One region of the Psychrobacter sp. NC44 genome, then DNA from elsewhere that is predicted to be linked to it. Evidence: predicted binding sites of a transcription regulator. Region 1 holds the regulator's gene; the other holds the start of a gene.

Region 1 (7,739 bases):
GATAATCGTGCAGACCAAAGTATTAAAGACAGTCAATATTCAGCATTTATTAACGACTCGCGCCATAAGTACGAAGCCAACGACCTCTCTACTATCAGCTACTTTAAGAAACTTAAATCATCAAATAGCAGAAATGCTTACTTACACACGATTTCTACGGCTAATAGGCAATCTAATTTGCCACCCTTGATATTGAAGCCAGAAACAGGATTACTTGCTGATAGCTTAGATCGTGATTTTGTTTGGGGATTTGGTTCGTTTTTTATTGGTATGGTGCTGTGCTTGTTGCTCGTTCTCGCAGCAGAGTTTGATAGTCAAGAAAAGAAAAGTACGCAAAAACATATACAAAAGCGAAAACATATACAAAAACAGAAGCCTGTAAAAAAACGAGCACCAGTAAGTGATCTATCAAAAAGCCTAGTAGTTTGGTTTAAAAATAATAAAGAGCGACCTGCGACGTTGGTGTTAATACTGACCTGTATAGGTGCATTTATACTGACCGTATTCATGGGTATGGATATCATTGACCCTTTATCTAGACAGGTAAATGGTGTAGGTGGGTTGACGATGGACGCGCTGCAAGCTGGTCAATATTGGCGAGTAGTGACATCGCTTTTTGTGCATGTAGGAATTATGCATTTAGTAATGAGTCTGGGGATGCTTTTTGCGACAGGTTATATTTTGGAAAAAGTATTGGGTCCTATACGTTTTACGATGGCCTTTTTTATATGTGGTATTTTCGCTAATGTTTTAGGGGTGCTATATTTTGATATGGACATGGCAGGTGTTTGGGGTGCTACATTTGGCTTGTTTGGTATCGCGATACCGTTGGTGGCCTTTAAGATTTTTAATAAAAAATATCGAGAGCTATTCGGCGGTACTATCGCTGCGATATTAATCATTACTTTAACCAGCATGTTCTTTGCATTTATAAACACGCTCAGTTATATGGTGTATTATCTTTTAACCTTGTGTTTTGGTATTGTTTTCGGTGTGGTCATAGTCATGACTCAAAAACAGTCGTTATTAAGGAATGCTAGACGCCATAATATATAGTTATTGGCTACTCTTCATTAAGAAACTATATCAAGCAGTATGAATCAAACGTGATGAATTGTTATTAATCATTATTAGAGACTATCTCCATTGACGCCCTCAGCAAACTATGACTAAATAAGAGTAAGGCTAATAAAGACAATATCAATGATAAAACTAACATAGCCTTTAACAATAAAGTCAGCCGTACAAGGAGTGTGCCATGTCTACTATGATTACCGATCGTACCTATCGAATCGCTCGCGAAAATACCCAAGCGATGATAATCGATGTTCAAGAACGCTTAACACCGCATATTTATGACCATGAAAATATCGTCAAAAAAACAGTGACGCTTATTAAAGGTCTACAAGCACTGAATATCCCTATCATGCTCAATGAACAGTATAAAAAAGGGCTTGGCGATACGCTACCTGAAATACGCGAGGTGTTAGAAGGCGATAACGCCAAAAGCTTTGAAAAGGTCACTTTTAGCGCTTGTGATAATGATGATTCGTGGCATTATTTAGCGCAGCAAAATCGAAGTATTGTTTTGCTATTTGGCGTAGAGACACATGTCTGCGTACTACAAACAGCGCTTGATTTGCTAGATAATGGTATGCAGCCGGTTATTATTGGTGATGCGGTCGGTTCGCGTTTTCCATATGATAAAAAGCAAGCAATTCGCCGTATTCGCCGTGCTGGTGGCGTGATTACCACGGTTGAAACCATTCTTTTTGAGCTATGCCGCAGTAGTCAAGATCCTGCATTTAAAACTATTAGCAACTTGATTAAATAGTTCTTTTGTTCAAAATAGAACCGATAGCGCTTACTCACATAAGCGCTATTTTTTATAGTGGTGTTAATTAGCTATAGGTTGGCATGCTCTTTTATAGCGCTCATAAAATGTATAATAATTGCTTATGCGTAAAGGTAAAATGAAGCGCTATATCTTCGTAGAAAAATTAAGAGAAAATTTATGCCATCAACCAAACCCCTTTTATTAACCAACCCAACGCTTGCCTCAAACATTGATATAGATCATGTCACTCATTTCTTATTAGAGCTTGATGCGCTTAAACGTATCAATCGTCGTAGTTATGTGACGCATACCACACGCAAAGAAAACTCTGCCGAACATTCATGGCATTTAGCGATGGCGTGCTGGTCTATCGCTGAACAGTTTGAGCTAGATGTCAATCATGAAAAACTACTCAAGATGGCATTGGTACATGACTTGGGTGAGATTGACGCTGGCGATACATTTTTATTCGCAAACAGTCGTAGCGAGGCGCACATTGAAGAACGCGCTGGTATTGCTCGATTGCAAGCTGAGCGTGGCAATGGCATCATGGATTTAAATGAGATTTGGGAAGAGCAGGAGACGGGTAGTAGTAAAGAAACCCAGCTGCTCAGAGTGGTTGACCGCTTATTGCCTTTTTTACTTAATTTAAATACCAATGGAAAAACGTGGATTGATGCTAACGTCACGCGTTCGCAAGTGACTGCGGCACTTGCTTTTATCAAAGACAGCTTTCCTCCCATTCATGATTGGCTATCAAAAAATATCGACTATGCGACCCAGCAAGGATGGTTGGTTGATGCTTAAGTAAAGCCATCATTTTGCCGTTTACATGTTTGCAAATATTCATCTTTTTCAACTATTAAAGCATTTAGAATTAGCTAAATGAGCGATTAAGTACATTATATAGAGAGATTGTTAAATGAGAGTCACTGGCACTTATAAGGTTTTTGCTAAATCGCTCGTCTTTGTTAGCCTATTAACTTTGGCGCAACTAACGCAGGCCGCCGCACCTATTAGTAATGGTGATAAACTGGCGCACGATGCAAAAAAACAGATAGGTATTACCACCAGCTATGATCCTGCTTACCGCAAGTTGGATTTTCCGCGTGGTGATGTACCGATAGAAACTGGCGTCTGTACCGATGTTATCGTCCGTGCTTATCGCTTGCAAAATATAGATCTACAGCAATTAGTCAACCATGATATGAAGTCAAATTGGTCGGCTTATCCAAAGACTTGGGGGCTGAAATCAACCGATAAGAATATCGATCATCGCCGAGTGCCCAATCTTGAAGTGTTTTTTGCGCGTCACGCAAAGACATTATCGACGACTGATAAAGACAGTTTTCAAGCAGGGGATGTGGTGACGTGGCGATTACCGAATGGTAATTTGCCGCATACAGGTATCGTCTCCGATAAAGTCGCTGCGGATGGTATACCGCTGATTATTCACAATATCGGACGCGGTACGCAAGAAGAAAACATCTTATTTGCTTATCCTATTCTCAAACACTTTCGTTATTAACTACTTTCATTATTAACTAGGGTGTGTCATCAATTAGATTGTGAGGCTTAAAATGAGAAAAATTGTAGATAAACAAGGAAGAAATTGCCGTTAATATGAACATATTGACAAAATTTCTGACGATATTTAGCAAAATTTAGCTATTTTAAGACCACTAAATGTATTCATGTGCTAATTGATGACACGCCCTAATATGTTGCGATAAGATAATTACCCATAATAAAAAGCTCAGTTCAACATAGATTAGGATGCTGAACTGAGCTTTTTTGAGTCGTTAAATCACTTGCCTATGGAGTGTTAGCGACACCCAGTAGCTGTCCCATTTTTACCACACTATCGGCTTTCATACTGTCTTGCCAATCTGCTTTTGCTCCTTTTGGTAGAATGACAATTGCGGTTGAGCCTAAATAAAAACGACCCAGCTCATCGCCTTTTTCAAAGCTCATATTGTGCTCAGCTTCTTGAATATCATCAGTGCGGGCAATTTTGCCAGTCGCCACTGTTTCGATACCAGCGACAATCATCGCCCCAACCATCACCACCGCTGCTTTGCCATATGCTGTATCAAACAGACAAACCAAGCGTTCATTACGCGCAAATAAGTCTGGCACGTTCGCCGCCGTAGTATTGTTGACCGAAAACAGCGTACCCGGTACATAACGGGTTTTGGTCAGAGTGCCAGCGAAGGGCATATGTACACGGTGATAGTTACTAGGGGCAAGATAAACCGTCGCAAAACTCCCATCCGCAAAATAGCGGCCATCTTCACTGTCAGCAAGCAGTTGACCAACGTCATAATAGTGACCTTTTGCTTGGAGCAATTTATGGTCGTCAATTTGACCCAACTGCGAGATAATACCATCGGCAGGACTGACGATACCATGAGGCGTCATGTCGATAGGGCGCGCGTCTTCTTTTAGCTCACGAGTAAAAAAGTCATTAAAGCTCTCATAGGCGTTGAGACTTTGGCGCTCATACTCGTCCAAGCTGACGTTGTAGGCTTTGGCAAAGCTACGGATAAACGTGCGTTTGACATAAGGATGGCGGCTAGCGGCTAGGCGCCCAGCAACTTTACTCAGTTGCTGCTGCGGGACAAGCTGTTGTAAAGTAGTGAATACATTCATAATGAGGCTACCAAAATAGGGTGTAATGTAATAATTAATAAGCAAGAGAATGGCCGTATTTTATCATGGACGGCGTATTATTGTATGGGCATAATTGGTAAGGAATCTATAAATGAAAGCACTTATACAGCGCGTACGCCATGCTAGTGTCACCGTCGATGCGCAGTGTGTTGGTACGATTGAGCAAGGCATATTGGCTTATATTGGTTTAGGGCCTGATGACGACATAACAAGCGCACAGCGAATGGTGGATAAAATCCTCACCTATCGTATTTTTGACAATGATGATGATCCTGCCAAGTACGGCAAACTGGATAAAAATGTCCAGCAAGTTGGTGGCGGACTGTTATTGGTATCACAGTTTACGCTAATGGCAAAAACAGACAAGGGTCGTCGCCCTGACTTTGGTGGTGCGATGGCACCTGATGCGGCGCAAGCGTTGTTTGCGCAATTGGTCGCTTATGCCAACACGCAATATCCAAACGTGGCAACTGGTCAATTTGGTGCCAATATGCAAGTGTCGAGCGTCAATGATGGGCCATTGAATTTCTTGTTAGAAGTAAATTGAGTAAACCAAGCATTAGCCGTCACGAGACTTATGAACCGCTTAAAAGTCGAATGTCATTAAACTGTCATAATTACCCCGTTTAATAGGGAGCAGCAGGCGAGCATTTATCGCCTTTTTTGTCAGCTAAATGTTGTCCTCTAACACTGAGAATGCCGTATGTATAATGAGCAAATTTTGATTGTTGAAGATGAACCTGCGATTCGTGAAATGATCGTCATGACGCTAGAGATGGCGGGATTTGATAGTCTGCAGGCAGCGGATGTATCTGAGGCGCACCAACAAGTGGTCGATCACCGCCCTGCGCTGATTTTGCTAGATTGGATGCTGCCCGGTGATAAAAGTGGCATTGATTTTTGCCGATTGCTCAAAAACGATGAGCTACTCGCTGAGATACCAGTCATTATGTTGACAGCTAAAAGTGAAGAGGACAGCAAGGTGCATGGCCTTGATGCTGGTGCTGATGATTATATGACCAAGCCTTTTTCGACACGTGAGTTGATATCCAGAATCAAAGCAGTATTGCGGCGTAGTAACGCGCTCAATAGTGATAAACCTATCGAAATCGGCAATTTGAGCCTTGATCCCAAAAGTCAGCGAGTGACAGCGGCTGGTAAAGTGGTTGATGTCGGGCCTACGGAATATCGATTATTGGCATTTTTTATGAGTCATCCAGAGCGTGCCTATACGCGGACGCAGCTGCTAGACCAAGTATGGGGCGGTAATGTATATATCGAAGATAGAACCATTGATGTGCATATCAAACGTTTGCGGACATTATTACGACCGCATCAATGTGATACGTTGATACAGACAGTGCGTGGGACAGGCTATCGATTTTCTAGCTTTATTGAACCAATTTAACTGACGGTTTTTATTCGCTATAAAAGCAGTATGTTAATCGCAGCACAGTGAAAAACGGCGAATAGTGATAAGGATGATGGATGAACACCCTAATATCGGCTCAAGGCGACCAACAAAATAAGTCACTGCTAGCAACTCAGCAGAATACAACGGATCAACTCAAAAAAATTAGAAGCGCACTACGTGCATTGCGTGATGCGGTGGTTTTGCTCAATGACGATGATGGGCTTGAATGGTGGAATCAGGCCGCCGAAGATTTAATGTTGTTACAGTTGTCAGATAAAGGTAAGTGCATTTTTGACTTTATTAGTGCGCCTGAATTTCGTCAGTATTATCAGGCGACGACCAACCCTAACGATGGTGCTCAGGATGGTGTGCACATTGTCTCGTGGCGCGCGCCCAAGCGTTATCTGAAATGTGAGCTCACGCCTTTTGGTGATGAGAAGCTGCTCATTATTTATGATGTGACGCGCTTGCATCATTTGGAGGAGATGCGCCGCGACTTTGTGGCGAATGTCTCGCATGAGTTACGCACACCATTGACCGTCATGATGGGCTATCTAGAAAATTTTTCGGATCAGCCAGATATGCCGCCGCATTGGAAGCGCGGGTTTGAGCTGATGAGCCAACAGACTGCGCGTATGAATAGAATTGTGAATGACTTATTGCTGTTATCTCGCATCGAAATCGAAGAAACCCATGAGCTCAGTTATATTGATATGACCAAGCTGCTGACCCATGTTTATGATGATGCGCAAGCGTACAATCAAGAGTATGGGCATACCATTCACTTGCAGATAGATACTTATGACGGACTGTATGGCTCAGAGATGTATCTAAATAGCGCGCTTTCTAATCTGGTGATTAATGCCATCAAATACACGCCCAAGGGCGGTAATATCGCCATTAGTTGGACAAAAACGTCAGAAGGTTGCCGATTTGCCGTCGAAGACAACGGTATTGGTATTGCACCTGAGCATATCGCACGGTTGACGGAGCGTTTTTATCGTATTGATAAAGGTCGTAGTCGGGCGACTGGCGGCACAGGGCTAGGTTTGGCAATCGTTAAACACGTTTTATATCAGCATGAGGCTAACTTACAAATTGAATCAGTAGAAGGGGTAGGCTCGACGTTCAGTATGGTATTTCCAGCTGCCCACATTAGATCAGCTGCGGTACCCTAATCTTTTTGTAAAAGTGGATAGGGGTTCACTGCACTGCCGCTGATATAAATACCGTAATGTACATGTGGCGGCGTACCTTTTGCATTGCCACTGTCGCCGACGTAGCCGATGATATCGCCGGCATTAACCCAGTCGTTTGGACTAATATCTGCATAATCTTCTAAATGCGCATAATAATGCCCTGCGCTGCCTGGTCCAACCACCACCACCACACGACCGCCTAACGTATTTTCACCAACTTTGCTGACGATGCCTTGTGTCGTGGCTCGTATTGGTGTGCCTCGTGCGGCAAAGATATCGATACCTTCATGACTGCGACCTTGACTGCGTGCAGCGCCCCATGTATCTGTTAGATGTTGCTCTGGAAGTGGACTGGGTAAGCTGTTTTCCGTCGGTAGTTCCTGCTGTAATAAACTGAGCTGTTGCCATTTTGCCATCACAAATGACTGAGTTTGTTGGCTGATACTGGGTAAGAGCCTATCAAATACAAATAATAGCATCAACAATACAGCCGCTTTAATAAGCACACTGAGTACACGATTTAAAAAGGTTGGCTTTTTCTTTGGCTTTAATTGTGGATTACTGTCATCTGCTGGCATCTATCTCTCTTCAGTTTTTTAAATGGACTTCAATTGAT
Region 2 (7,739 bases), on a different contig from region 1:
ACCCTAATAAGGAGTGCCTTATGACTGAGACTTTTAATCCGCAAGCCAATACGGTATTTTGCCGTAAGTATCAGCAAGAATTGCCAAAAATGCCGCACCCGCCTTTTCCTAATAAAAAAGGTCAGGAGCTACAAGAAACGGTATCTGACAAAGCGTGGAAAGAATGGCTTGAACAGCAAACGATGCTGATTAATGAAAACCATCTAAGCATGTTAGATCCTGCTGCCAAAAAATTCCTCACCGAACAACGTGATAAATTTTTAGATAATGAAGATTATGAGCGTGCACAAGGTTGGACGCCGGAGAGCTAATTGTTTTTATTATTGCCACAATATAAAAAACGCGCTATTTAATATAGCGCGTTTTTTTGGATGTAAAACTTACGATGAACTATTTTTTCAGCCCTCATCACCGTTTGAGTCTACAAAATCCGTGGCTGACTTGACGGCAGGTTTAGTGGCAGACAGGGTGCTGACTTGGCGCGCCGCCATACGGTCATTGGCTTCTTGCACGGCTTTTTCGACCAGCGCATAGTCGGAATGACGCACATCTTGCCCACTAATATAGTTAATCACCAGTTCTGCAATATTTTGTGCATGATCGCCTACTCGCTCAAGCGCGCGCAATACCCACATAATATTGATGACTTTTGAAACGTGCCGTGAATCTTCCATAATATAGGTCATTAAAGCACGGATGGCGGACTGATACTCATCATTGACCATGCTATCGTTACGCATGACCTCAAACGCTTGCTCAGCATTCGATTGGCTAAATGCCTCTAGCGCATTGTGCAGCATCAAACGAACCTGATTGCTGAGGTGTTGCACCTCCGCATAACCGTATGACAGTTTACCTTGTGCCGCAATTTTTTTGGCCATCTGAGCAATTTTGACGGCTTCATCACCGATGCGTTCTAGATCAACCACGCCTTTACTGATGGACATGACCAAGCGTAAATCGCTGGCGGCGGGCTGGCGTTTGGCGACTAGTAGCAAGATATGCTCATCCAACTCGACCTCCATTCGATTGATATCAAAGTCCATATCAATCACCTCTTGCGCCAGTGTCTCATTTTTATCGATAAGCGCATGGATCGCTTTCGCCACTTGGTTGGCCGCGCTATCACCCATGTATAGAAATAGACGGATAGCTTCATCAAGGTCTTGGTCAAAACTTTTGGAGATATGCTTATCGCTTTGCATAAGAGGTATTCCCTAAAATCCATATTTTGGTAGCGCGGTGTGGCTGTTGAGTCGAACAGATTGGCTCACGATATCTTATTGAACGTATCGAGCACGTCGTCCTTGCTCAGACCGCGATGTTAGCCATAACGACCCGTAATATAATCTTCCGTCGCGGTTTGGGCAGGCTTGGTAAATATCTGGTCGGTCTCGCCCATCTCAATCATATCGCCTAAGTACATATAGACGGTATAGTCAGACACGCGCGCGGCCTGTTGCATGTTATGCGTAACGATGGCAATGGTGTAATCCTGTTTTAAGTCTTCAATCAAATCTTCGATAGCACCTGTCGAAATAGGATCTAACGCTGATGTCGGCTCATCAAGCAATAACACTTCAGGCTTGGTCGCGACGCTACGTGCGATACACAAGCGTTGCTGCTGACCACCGGATAACGAAAGCCCTGACGCTTTCAATTTGTCTTTCACTTCTGGCCATAGTGCGGATTTTTTCAGCGCCCATTCCACCCGATTATCCAGCTCAGCTTTGCTTAATTTTTCATAAAGACGTACCCCAAAGGCGACATTGTCATAAATGGACATCGGGAATGGGGTAGGTTTCTGAAAGACCATACCGACTTGGGCGCGTAGCAAATTGACATCGACGTCTTTGCCCAAGATATTGTTGCCATCAAGATTAATATTGCCTTCTGCCCGCATCCCTGGATATAAGTCATACATCCGATTAAAGGTACGCAACAGCGTCGATTTTCCGCAACCTGAAGGACCAATGAAAGCAGTGACTTTTTTATCAGGAATATCGATATTGATGTTTTTTAGCGCCTGAAAGTCACCATAATAAAAATTCAGATCCCGAATTTGCATTTTTGCTGCGGGCATGTTTTTGGGAATATCATGAAGCGTCTGTTTGGTTAAGCTGGCAATATCTGGCTGCTCCATTTGTGCTGCCGTCGACATCGGTCTGTTTAATAAACTGTCTGTTGTTGGATTAAATTTATCTGCCGCATTGAATTTATCGACAGGCTTTTTTGTACGGATTTTGCTCATGACGTCATTCATAATATGTTCCAACCCAGCTCAATGAATATAAATGGAAGTAAATTCTCGAAGTAATCTAGGACAAGCCTTAATTTACCATCAGTCTTTATTTAGCCTGACCTCTACTACCGATGAACCTTGCCAAAATGTTTAATACCAAGACAGAGGTCGTGATCAGCAACGCTGCCGCCCACGCTAAGGTATGCCAGTTATCATAAGGACTCATCGCAAACTGATAGATGGTATTGGGTAAGTTGGCAATAGGCTGACCCATATCGGTACTGAAATATTGGTTGTTAAGCGCCGTAAATAGCAATGGTGCTGTCTCACCGGTGATGCGAGCAAAAGCCAATAACACCCCAGTGGTCAGTCCTGCTCTAGCCGCCTTAATCGTTACTTGAGTCACCATTTTCCACTTGGGTGTGCCAAGTGCGTAAGCCGCTTCACGAATGCTATTAGGAACCAAATTGAGCATATTCTCAGTGGTACGCACGACCACAGGAATAACGATTAATGCCAATGCCAACGCGCCTGCCCAACCAGAGAAACTTTGACCTTTTACCATCAATGCATAAATAAAGAGACCAATCACAATTGAGGGCGCAGATAACAAAATATCATTTAAAAATCGCGTCACCTTGCCAAGCATACTGCCTTGAGCGAACTCGGATAAATAAATACCCGTCATGAGGCCAATAGGTGCACCGATGAACAAACCTGAAAACGCGAGCATTATTGAACCGACAATGGCGTTACGCAGCCCGCCCGCACTCATCGGTGGCGGTGTGTCAGCAGTAAAAATAGGCAGCTGCACAATACCTTGAAAGCCTTCAACAAAGAGCGTCAACAAAATCCAAAACAACCAAAACAGTCCAAAAACCATCGCCGACATGGCAAAGCCTAGACCTAACTTGTTGGTCAAACGGCGCTTGTTATAAAGGCTTTGATTGTAGCGGCTAGCGCTGTTTGGCTGAGTCGGTAGTGGTGCATTGATCGCATTGTTAGCAGCCATACTATTTATTTCCCATATCTTTTATCAATATCCATCAATGTTTATTGATGTCCAATCAATCCGTAAAAGACCTATCGAGATTGTCAAACGCCTACCGATTGCCTGCCTTGTGATCCATGCGCATGAGCATGAGTTTTGCTAGAGATAGCACAATGAAGGTGATGACAAATAAGATTAAGCCTAAATGTAATAAAGACGCCAAATGTAGCTCACTCGACGCTTCGGCAAACTCGTTTGCTAAAGCTGAGGTAATCGTGACACCAGAGGTAAATAAACTCGGACTGATGTTAAAGGCATTACCAATCAAGAAAGTCACTGCCATCGTCTCACCCAATGCCCGGCCCAGTCCTAAGATCACGCCGCCCACGACACCGGCTTTGGTATACGGCAGGATAATCTTGAACATGACTTCCCAAGTCGTCGCACCCATGCCATAGGCCGACTCTTTGAGCAGGTCTGGCACGACCGAAAAAACATCTCGCATGGTGGCGGCGATAAATGGAATAATCATAATGGCGAGTACAAGGGATGCCGTAAACATACCCAGTCCCATTGGTGCACCCGTAAATAGCTTACCGATGATAGGCAATGGCCCTATATGCTCGATAAACCATGGCTGAATGTGATCACCGAAGAAAGGCGCAAAGACAAACAAACCCCACATACCATAAATGATAGAAGGGATACCCGCTAATAACTCAATGGCAATACCAAGTGGTTTTTTGAGGAAGGTTGGGCACATTTCAGTCAAAAATATCGCAATACCAAAACTGACTGGCACGGCAATGAGAATAGCTATAAATGACGTTACTAGCGTGCCATAAATAGGGGCAAGAGCACCGTATTCATTGGCGACCGTATCCCAATTATTACTGGTATAAAATCCAAGACCAAATGTTTGAATGCTCGGCCACGCTCCGATGATCAAGGAGACTAAAATGCCGCCCAACGATAAGAGTACCAGTATGGCAAAAGCCTTAGTAGCATTCACAAACAATAAGTCATAGCGCTTTTGTTTAGCCAGTTGGGACCTTAAATCATTCATAAGTGTCTCAGCATTAAATAGAATCAAGTCAAAATAGTAGAAGCATTCATTCGGTTTTATCACAACAAACTTGTCATCAAATTTGCTGTGATAAAACCTCTCAAATCACTACCGGAGAATAGTTATTCGAGAGGATAATTAGAAAATTATTGACTCATGATTAGCATGGATAGGTTACTGAGCAGGCTTATAAACAGGCTGTCCATCACTGCCTTTTACCTCATTCCATTTTTCCTTGAATAAGGCAACGGCCGTATCAGAGAATGGTACGTAATCGAGTGCCATGGCATCATCGTCGCCTTGGGTATAAGCCCAATCAAAGAAGTTCAACACGCCAGCCACTTGCTGAGGATTCTCTGGTTGCTTATGTACCAAGATAAAGGTCGCAGCAGCGATCGGCCATGCTTGCTCAGTCTCAGAGTTGGTGATGACTTTATAAAAGCCTGCTTGTTTTGACCAGTCGATATCACCTGCCGCAGCAAATGTCTCAGCAGATGGCTGAACGACGTTGCCAGCAGCGTTTTTCAATGCAGTATGTGACATGTTGTTTTGCTTAGCGTAAGCATATTCCACATAACCGATAGAGTTTTTCATACGATTTACATAGCTTGATACGCCTTCGTTACCTTTACCGCCAGCACCAGTCGCAGACGTTGGCCATTTGACTGTTTTATCAACACCAACTGTGTCTTTCCAGTCTGGCGAGACTTTGGCTAGATAATCCGTAAAGTTAAACGTTGTGCCAGAACCATCTGAGCGGAATACCGTCGTAATAGCGGCATCAGGCAAAGTCAAATCTGGGTTCATGGCTTTGATAGCAGGGTCATTCCAGTTGCTAATCTTACCCAAATAGATGTCTGCCAACATTGCACCGTCTAATTTCAACGCGCCCGGCTCAATACCATCGATGTTGACGATTGGCACGACGCCACCGATAACCGTCGGAAACTGAATCAAGCCTGCTGCGTCTAGCTCTTCAGGCGTCATCGGCGCGTCAGATGCCCCAAAATCGACTGTTTTTGATTCGATTTGTTTGATACCACCAGAAGAGCCAATCGACTGGTAATTGACTTGACCACCGGTAGCAGCGTTATAGTCGTAAGACCATTTAGCATAGATAGGCTGCGGGAATGATGCACCTGCACCCGTGATGTTCATTGCGATATTTTCAGCAGATTTAAAACCTGCTGCAGAAGCAGATGTTGTCTGAGTGGTTGCTTCAGTGGTGGTGACAGCGCTACTGCTATCCGCAGCTGGCTCTGTCGTTTCAGTCGATTTATTACATGCCGTAAGCACTAATGTACAACTAACGGCCACTGCTAATAACGAATAACGCATGTAGGACTCCTAAAGTTTAACAACGATACAAAAAAGCATTGTTTGTGACATGCGTGCTATCTTGCCAAATCTTTATGACAGTTTAATGACAACCTCCAGAATCTTTCATTCGCTTTACATAATATTTAGATAAGCTATCTACAGCTCAGTAATATCAAGTGATTTCAATCACTGGTACCCTAGAGTCGTTCTCATAAAAACATCGAACCTCAAACTCAAAGCCTGATATTTTCATCTAAATATCATTAGCCCTCATTGCAGAACTTTGTTAGTATTGAGGTGATTTACAACACTGACAGACTCGGGGTGCGGTGTATTATCGACTTACTTTTAAGCTTTCTTTATTAAAGTAGTCGCCTTTATACATTCGCTGAGAGATCACCCGCCGAACCTGATGCGGTTAGTACCGACGCAGGGAAGTCTTAAGCACTTTGTTATTTATGGCAAAGGACGTGCAGAAATGCCTTTTTTATCCTTATTACTCCCTTAATATGCGTGATGTACTATTAAGTAGTGAAGACTGATATAAAGCTGCGTCCAACGTTTGATGAGCATCATCCGCGGCTATGTTTTTTGGTCGTAGGCTGATGCTCATGAGCTGAATTTGTCTGGATCACAGATGCTACCCCCGCAGCTACTGGCGGTGTTGCTTTTGTTCAAAAACCAACACGCTAGGACAGCATATGACAACTTTATTAGCCACTTCTCCTTCTCAAAAACCTTCTAAGACAGACGCGTTAAAGACCCCTGCTCACCGCAGTACCAATGATGCGCGCTTTGAAGAAGACGCGCGCGACTTACATCGTATTTTACCTGCTTCTCGTAAAGTTTATATCGAAGGCTCTAGATCCGATATTCAAGTACCCATGCGTGAAATCACCCTTGATCCTACCCCTGTGCAAGGCGTTTCTGAGAACGAATGGGAACAGAACCCACCCTTTTATGTGTATGACACCTCTGGCGTTTATACCGATCCCAACGTTGAGATTGATTTGACGAAAGGCTTACCAAAGCTGCGTGAAGGTTGGATTGCTGAGCGCGGTGATACCGAGCAATTAAGCGGACTGTCTAGCTCTTACGGAATGGCACGCGCCCGCGATATCAGCACTGCCAATCTACGATTTGCTCATATCGACAAACCTCGCCGCGCCAAAGATGTCGATGGCAAAGCTGGCAACGTCACGCAGATGTACTATGCACGCCGCGGCATCATCACCCCAGAAATGGAATATATCGCCATTCGCGAAACGCAAAAGCAGCATGAGCTGACCGATATGCGTCAGCACGATGGTGAGAACTTTGGCGCCAATACGCCCACTGTTATTACCCCTGAGTTTGTGCGGAGTGAAGTGGCTGCAGGTCGCGCCATTATCCCAAATAACATCAATCACCCTGAATCTGAACCGATGATTATCGGGCGTAATTTTTTGGTGAAAATTAATGCCAATATTGGTAACTCAGCGCTAGGTTCTTCTATTGATGAAGAGGTCTCAAAAATGACGTGGGCCACGCGTTGGGGCGCGGATAATATTATGGATTTATCCACGGGTAATCACATTCATGAAACCCGAGAATGGTTAATCCGTAACTCTCCAGTGCCTATTGGTACAGTACCCATTTATCAAGCGCTAGAAAAAGTCGATGGCGTGGCAGAAGATTTAACGTGGGAGATATTCCGCGATACGCTCATTGAGCAAGCAGAGCAAGGTGTTGATTACTTCACCATTCACGCAGGTGTGCTATTAGAGTACGTGCCACTGACTGCAGGACGCCTAACGGGCATCGTCTCGCGTGGCGGATCTATCATGGCGCAGTGGTGCATGTTTCATAATAAAGAGAGTTTTTTATACACTCATTTTGAAGATATCTGCGAGATTATGAAGCAGTATGATGTCGCATTTAGCTTAGGCGATGGCTTGCGTCCGGGCTGCTTGCAAGACGCCAATGACGAAGCACAATTTGGTGAGCTGCGTACCCTTGGTGAGTTGACCCAAGTGGCGTGGAAGCATGATGTACAGGTGATGATAGAAGGTCCGGGACACGTGGCAATGAACCGTATTAAAGAGAATATGGACTTGCAATTAGAAGTTTGTGCCGACGCA

Evidence for each region. The regulator PhoB, encoded in region 1, activates phosphate uptake and scavenging genes when phosphate is short. The targets are predictions, from matches to a motif close to TGTCATNAANCTGTCATAA.
Region 2: pstS (phosphate ABC transporter substrate-binding protein PstS) is a predicted target of PhoB. The motif match lies at 5,710-5,728, and genes of this name have one in related genera.

Annotation. Positions count from the first base shown of each region.
Region 1 is NZ_CAJHBN010000015.1:35,720-43,458, reverse strand. It holds gene JMX95_RS11045 (rhomboid family intramembrane serine protease) at 1-1,056, shown strand, start outside; gene JMX95_RS11040 (isochorismatase family protein) at 1,259-1,834, shown strand; gene JMX95_RS11035 (HD domain-containing protein) at 2,015-2,644, shown strand; gene JMX95_RS11030 (DUF1287 domain-containing protein) at 2,760-3,365, shown strand; gene asd (archaetidylserine decarboxylase) at 3,653-4,489, opposite strand; gene dtd (D-aminoacyl-tRNA deacylase) at 4,602-5,057, shown strand; gene phoB (phosphate regulon transcriptional regulator PhoB) at 5,214-5,918, shown strand; gene phoR (phosphate regulon sensor histidine kinase PhoR) at 5,999-7,102, shown strand; gene JMX95_RS11005 (M23 family metallopeptidase) at 7,099-7,701, opposite strand.
Region 2 is NZ_CAJHBN010000007.1:111,414-119,152, reverse strand. It holds gene JMX95_RS07285 (oxidative damage protection protein) at 21-311, shown strand; gene phoU (phosphate signaling complex protein PhoU) at 399-1,205, opposite strand; gene pstB (phosphate ABC transporter ATP-binding protein PstB) at 1,325-2,251, opposite strand; gene pstA (phosphate ABC transporter permease PstA) at 2,349-3,254, opposite strand; gene pstC (phosphate ABC transporter permease subunit PstC) at 3,346-4,299, opposite strand; gene pstS (phosphate ABC transporter substrate-binding protein PstS) at 4,474-5,637, opposite strand; TPP riboswitch at 5,930-6,072, shown strand; gene thiC (phosphomethylpyrimidine synthase ThiC) at 6,321-7,739, shown strand, end outside.